DNA from 2 places in the Pseudomonas rossensis genome. Region 1 is predicted to be linked to the other one. Evidence: predicted binding sites of a transcription regulator. Region 1 holds the regulator's gene; the other holds the start of a gene.
The links. The regulator FliA, encoded in region 1, starts transcription of late flagellar genes. The targets are predictions, from matches to a motif close to CTAAAGTTTNNNNNNNNNNNGCCGNTAA.
Positions count from the first base shown of each region.

Region 2: WLY71_RS22685 (methyl-accepting chemotaxis protein) is a predicted target of FliA. The motif match lies at 2,190-2,217, and genes of this name have one in related genera.

Region 1 is NZ_JBBWCB010000022.1:46,473-49,882, reverse strand. Features, by position in the region: gene WLY71_RS08875 (protein phosphatase CheZ) at 1-703, opposite strand, end outside; gene WLY71_RS08870 (chemotaxis response regulator CheY) at 734-1,105, opposite strand; gene fliA (RNA polymerase sigma factor FliA) at 1,273-2,013, opposite strand; gene fleN (flagellar synthesis regulator FleN) at 2,010-2,840, opposite strand; gene flhF (flagellar biosynthesis GTPase FlhF) at 2,958-3,410, opposite strand, start outside.
Region 2 is NZ_JBBWCB010000105.1:2,058-5,467, forward strand. Features, by position in the region: partial or broken gene WLY71_RS22670 (TonB-dependent siderophore receptor) at 1-417, opposite strand, end outside; gene WLY71_RS22675 (FecR domain-containing protein) at 506-1,519, opposite strand; gene WLY71_RS22680 (sigma-70 family RNA polymerase sigma factor) at 1,519-2,019, opposite strand; gene WLY71_RS22685 (methyl-accepting chemotaxis protein) at 2,333-3,410, shown strand, end outside.

The sequences.
Region 1 (3,410 bases):
CTTCACCCTGAGAGAGATGTTTTTGCGGATCTTTTTCTGCCAGCATCGCTTCACGGTCATGTTCGATGCCCGCAAAGCGGTCCACCTGACTGGCCATAAGCACGAGCTTGAGCAGGTTGCTTTCAACTTCGGTGACCAATTGGGTCACACGCTTGATCACCTGACCGGTGAGGTCCTGGTAATCCTGAGCGAGCAGAATGTCGTTGAGGTTGCTCGACACAACGCGATTGTCTTCGCTGCTGCGTGTCAGGAAACCGTCGACTCGCCGAGCCAACTCGCGGAACTCTTCAGCCCCGACTTCGCGACGCATGAACCGTCCCCAGTCGGTGCTCAAGGCCTGGGCTTCGTTGCTCAGGCCGTTGACCAGCGGCGTGGCGTTTTCCACCAGGTCCATGGTGCGGTTGGCAGCAGCCTCGGTCAGCTTGACCACATAACCCAGACGCTCGGTGGCATCCGTGATCTGCGAGACTTCCTCGGCTTGCGGCATGTGCGGGTCAATCTGGAAATTGACGATCGCGCTATGCAGCTCGCGAGTGAGCTTGCCCACTTCCTGATACAGGCCACGGTCACGGGTCTGATTGAGCTCATGGATCAGTTGCACAGCGTCGCCGAACCTGCCTTTTTCAAGGCTTTCGACCAGTTCGACCGCGTGTTTTTTCAGAGTCGATTCGAAATCGCCCTGTGAAGACTCGTTATGCTCCATAGCTCCCCCGTGGCGCAGTGGCTTCGCACATCAACCGATGCGTTCGAAAATCTTCTCGATTTTTTCTTTTAACGCCTGGGCCGTGAAGGGCTTGACCACATAGCCGTTAACACCGGCCTGGGCTGCCTCGATGATCTGCTCGCGCTTGGCTTCAGCGGTCACCATCAGCACCGGCAGGTGCTTGAGCTTTTCATCGGCACGCACGTGGCGCAGCAGGTCGATACCGGTCATGCCAGGCATGTTCCAGTCTGTTACCAGAAAGTCGATGCTGCCGCTGTTGAGAACCGGAATGGCAGTAGTGCCATCGTCGGCCTCGACCGTGTTGGTGAACCCAAGGTCACGCAACAGGTTTTTAATGATCCGCCGCATCGTTGAGAAGTCATCAACGATGAGGATTTTCATGTTCTTGTCCAATTCGACCTCCAAGCAGTCTTAAACGCGCCCAGCACCTGGACGCGCCATTTCAATCAATCCGGCAAAGCACTCAATGACTGTCTGGAGCACAACAGATCGGGACCGGTACGGTTCAACACCCCACCCGCCGCGTTCGCAGTGTCCCCACACTGCCTTCAGCGCGCTCGCCACTCCCCCAAACGCCCCCGCAAACGGGCCGCGCACTGGCTGTGTAACTGGCTGACCCGAGATTCGCTGACCCCCAGGACCTCACCGATTTCCTTGAGATTCAACTCTTCGTCGTAGTACAGCGCCAACACCAGTCGCTCACGCTCCGGCAAATTGGCAATCGCGTCCGCCAGCGCCGCCTGGAAGCGTTCATCTTCCAGATCGCGTGACGGCTCGAGATGAGCACTGGCGCCATCCTCGTGCAGCCCTTCGTGTTCGCCGTCCTGCAACAGATCGTCGAAACTGAACAAGCGGCTGCCCAGGGTGTCGTTCAAAATCCCGTAATAATCGTCGAGACTCAATTGGAGTTCGGCCGCAACCTCGTGATCTTTAGCGTCACGGCCGGTTTTAGCTTCAATAGAGCGAATTGCGTCGCTGACCATCCGGGTATTGCGGTGGACCGAACGTGGCGCCCAGTCCCCCTTGCGTACTTCGTCGAGCATCGCGCCACGGATTCGTATGCCCGCGTACGTCTCGAAACTCGCGCCTTTGCTGGCGTCGTATTTGGTCGACACTTCAAGCAGGCCGATCATCCCGGCCTGGATCAGATCTTCAACCTGAACACTGGCTGGCAGACGCGCCAGCAAGTGGTAGGCAATGCGTTTAACCAGTGGCGCGTAACGCTCGATCAGCTCGTACTGCGCGTCACGTGCCGACTTCTTGTAGAGGTTGTAGCCACTGGCTGTCATAGCACAGGTCCTGCGGTTTGTTGCACGAGGCGCTCGACGAAAAACTCCAGGTGCCCACGCGGGTTCGCAGGCAGCGGCCAGGTATCGACCTTCTGTGCAATCGCCTTGAACGCCAGTGAACACTTGGACCGCGGGAAGGCTTCGTAAACGGCGCGCTGCTTCTGCACAGCCTTGCGCACACTTTCGTCGTAAGGCACCGCGCCGACGTATTGTAAGGCGACGTCGAGGAAGCGATCCGTGACCTTGGTCAACTTGGCGAACAGGTTGCGACCTTCTTGCGGGCTCTGGGCCATGTTGGCCAGGACGCGGAAGCGGTTCATGCCGTAATCGCGGTTCAGCAGTTTGATCAGTGCGTAGGCATCTGTGATCGAGGTCGGTTCGTCGCAGACCACCAGCAAGACTTCTTGCGCTGCGCGAACGAAACTGACTACCGAGTCACCAATGCCCGCAGCGGTGTCGATCACCAGCACGTCGAGGTTGTCGCCGATATCGCTGAACGCCTGGATCAGGCCGGCGTGTTGAGCCGGGCTCAAATGAACCATGCTCTGTGTGCCGGACGCGGCCGGGACGATGCGGATGCCGCCAGGGCCTTGCAACAGTACGTCGCGCAGCTCGCAGCGGCCTTCGATCACGTCGGCCAAAGTACGTTTGGGTGTCAGTCCCAGCAGGACGTCGACGTTCGCCAGCCCCAGATCGGCGTCCAGCAGCATGACGCGCCGGCCGAGCTCAGCTAGAGCCAGGGACAAGTTCACTGACACGTTAGTCTTCCCGACGCCACCTTTGCCGCCGGTCACCGCGATCACCTGTACGGGATGCATGCTGCCCATGAATTTTCTTTACCTTGTCTTACTTAGACGGAGGCCACATTACTGGCTGCGCGTTCACTAACTGAACAATGCATGGCAGACCATCGATGTAGGTACAAAAACTGTTCATTTAATACCTCAGCCGACCTGCTTGGTCGGGCTGTGGTAAATATCAGCGAACATGTCAGCCATGGCTTCTTCGCTGGGTTCTTCTTGCATTTGCACGCTGACGGCGCGACTGACTAACTGATGACGACGCGGCAGATGCAAATCATCCGGAATCCGCGGGCCATCGGTCAGGTAGGCCACCGGTAATTCATGACTGATGGCCAGGCTCAACACCTCGCCCAGACTTGCCGTTTCATCCAGTTTAGTCAGGATGCAGCCAGCGAGCCCACAACGCTTGTAACTGTGATAAGCGGCCGTTAGAACCTGTTTCTGGCTGGTGGTTGCCAAAACCAGATAATTTTTCGATTTGATGCCACGACCGGCCAGGCTTTCGAGCTGCATGCGCAGTGCCGGATCGCTGGCCTGAAGGCCCGCGGTATCGATCAGCACCACGCGTTTGCGCAGCAACGGCTCCAGCGCCTG
Region 2 (3,410 bases), on a different contig from region 1:
GATGTCGGTAGTGGGCAATGCCAGCGCTTCGGTATCGGCGACCGGGCGCAACACGTAGCTACTGCCATCCGGACTCACGGCCTCCAAACCCGAACCGCTGAGCAAACGACGCAGTGCCTGATCCGCCGAATACTCGCCCTGCACGCCGGGTGACTGAAGGCCCCCGGTTTGCGAAGGCGTCGTCGACAAGGTAATCCCCGCCTGACGCGCAAACTGGTTGAGCACATCGCTCAAGGGGCCCGCGGCAATGGTGTAGCGGTGACTGCTGACCTCGCTGCCCTCTGCCGCTAGGCCTAGTGTCGGCAACACGCCGACACCCAGCGCGGTAGAGAACAACGCAACGCGTACGGCGTAGCGCAGGACGCCTGAATCGGCGGCGAAATGAAGAGGGTTCTTACTGGTGGCGCGCACAGTCATTGTAGGTTTCCGTAGGAAGTCGCTGAGGTCAGGATTGAAGTGCTTGCTGACTAAGCCGGACTTGCCCGGAAAACCCGCCAAAAATAATTCAGGCCTGTCGCTCCAGCGTCACCCACCAGCGAGTGCGATAGCGCAGTTGCACCGGCAGAGTTTGCGGCAGGATGGCCAGCAACCTGTCGGTATTCTCCAGTCGGAAAACCCCGGACAGCCGCAAGTCGGCAATGTCCGCTGAGCACGTCAGATACCCGTGGCGATAGCGTCCGACTTCATCAAGGAAATCCCCCAGCCGCATATTGCGAGTCACGATCAGCCCATCGATCCAAGTGCCGGCATCCATGTCCAGCGGCGGTGCCAAACGCGCTCGGCGGTGATCGATCAGATAGTTCTGCCCGGCCTGTACCTGGGTCGGCGTGCCATCCGCAGCAAGTGGTGAATGTATGAGGACCCTGCCGCCGGTAACACTGAGCCGCGTGCAGTCGTCGTCCTGCCGCAGGATGAAACGTGCCCCCACGCCTTCATACACACCTTGGCGACTTTGCACCCGCAGCGGTCGATCAAACGGAGATCCTTCGTCGATCCCGCCGCACGTTACGATGATCTCGCCGCGAGTCAGTTTGATCAGCCGCTGCTGCGCGTTGTAATCCAGATCCACTGCACTGGCGGTGTTGAGTTCCAGTCGTGTGCCGTCGGGCAATTGGAAACCGCGCCGTTCGCCCGTGGCGGTGGCGAAATCGGCGGACCACTGTTGCCAGCCCACTGCATCTTTGCCCAGCCACGCCGCCGACCCCATCAGCAACGCCCCCGACAGCAGCTTCAAGGCCTGGCGGCGTCCCAGTCCCTGGGCGCTGTTTTCCAACGTATTGAAGGCCACTTGAGCACCGGGCACTGCCCGCAGGTTGCTGCTCAACTCGGCTTGCAGCGACTGCACCCGTTGCCAGGCCAGTTCGTGTTCATGGTGTTCGGCCCTCCAGACCTCGCATTGCTGACGTAGCCTGGAATTAGCCGAGTTGTTACGCAGACGCAGCAGCCAATGGATGGCTTGTTTGACCACCTGCTGGTGCGGTTCACCGCGCCGATTCAGCGACAAGTTATCCACCGGCATCACGTTTCATACCGCAGCACATAGCAGTGATACAGCGCGTCGGCCACATAGCGTTCCACCGAACGCAGAGACAAGCCCATCTGCTGGGCGATGTGTTTGTGGGTAAGCCCTTCGCACTGCGCCAGCAGAAACGCCTGACGAACTTTCGGCTTCAGGCCTTCGAGCATGCGCGCGATGCTTTCCAGCAACTCAAGCACTAATGCCCGCGCTTCGACGCTCGGGGTTTCGGACTCGGGCAAATGGGCGATGGTTTCCAGGTAGGCGCGTTCGATTTCTTCACGGCGCCAATGGTCGATCACCAGCCCACGGGCGATCGTTCGCAGAAAAGCGCGGGGAGCCTTGAGTTCCAGGCGTTCGGTTCTTTGCAGCAGACGCACAAACGTGTCCTGAGCCAGATCCGCCGCATCGGCTGCATTACCCAATCGCGCGCGCAGCCACGTGTTGAGCCAACCGTGATGGCTACTGTAAAGCGCCTGTACTGCAAACTCAGGTGAGGACATGAACGCGACAGCCCGAACGTCACAAATGATAATTAGTCGCATTGTCATCAAGGGTTGGGGAATTTGCAACTGCCGTACGAACAACCGTCATCACAAAAAGACTGAGCCGGCGCTCTGGCACGCCGTTCGGCGGGTATCTGACACGAATGCCGACCATTTCGTACAAACGCCTAAGTTTTCTCCGATTTGTGCCGACAGCCTGATGAGACATGCGTGCACCAAAGTAGAGCGGCCACAGATCCTGCCTGCGCTGTTACATGGAATGTTGCAACCCGGAACGCATCCCCACTTTTTGCATAAGAAGTCCCATGAAATGAATCTCAAATTCAGCCATAAAATCCTTCTAGCCGCCTCCGGCGTCGTGGTGCTGGCTTTTGCGTTGTTCACTTTGTACAACGACTATCTGCAGCGAAACACCATCCGTCAAAACCTTGAATCGAGCGTCCAGCAGGCCGGCGATCTGACCGCCAGCAGCGTGCAGAACTGGATGAGCGGCCGCGTGCTGGTGTTGGAAAACCTCGCGCAAAACGTCGCCCATCAAGGCGCCGATGCCGACCTCCCGGGGCTGGTCAATCAACCGGCCCTGACCTCGAACTTCCAGTTCACCTACGTGGGCCAGGCCAACGGCGTGTTTACTCAGCGCCCGGACGCGAAGATGCCTGACGGTTACGATCCGCGTCAGCGTCCCTGGTACAAACAGGCCGTGGCTGCCGACAAGACCATGCTGACCCCGCCTTACATGGCCGCCGTCGGTGGCCTGGTGGTGACCATCGCCCTGCCGGTGAAAAAGAACGGCGAGTTACTCGGTGTGGTCGGTGGTGACCTGAGCCTGGAAACGCTGGTGAAGATCATCAACTCGGTGGACTTCGGTGGCATCGGCCACGCATTCCTGGTCAGCGCCGACGGTCAGGTAATCGTCAGCCCGGACAAGGATCAGGTGATGAAAAACCTGAAGGACATCTACCCGAACGCCGGCGTGCGCATCGAGAAGGGCAATCAGGAAGTCACCCTGAACAAGCAGGACCGTATCCTTTCGTTCACGCCGGTCAGTGGTTTGCCGAATGCCGAGTGGTACATCGGTCTGTCGATCGACAAGGACAAGGCCTACGCACCACTCAGCCAGTTCCGCACTTCTGCGCTGATCGCGATGTTCATCGCCGTGACGGCCATTGCCGTGCTGCTGAGCCTGCTGATCAACGTGCTGATGCGTCCGCTGACCACCATGGGCCGTGCGATGCAAGACATTGCTCAAGGTGAGGGCGATCTGACTCGACGTCTGGCCGTGGAAAGCAAAGACGAATTCGGCGAGCTGGGCGGTTCTTTCAATCAGTTCGTGGAGCGAATTCACGCGTCGATTTCCGAAGTGTCGTCGGCCACCCGCCAGGTTCATG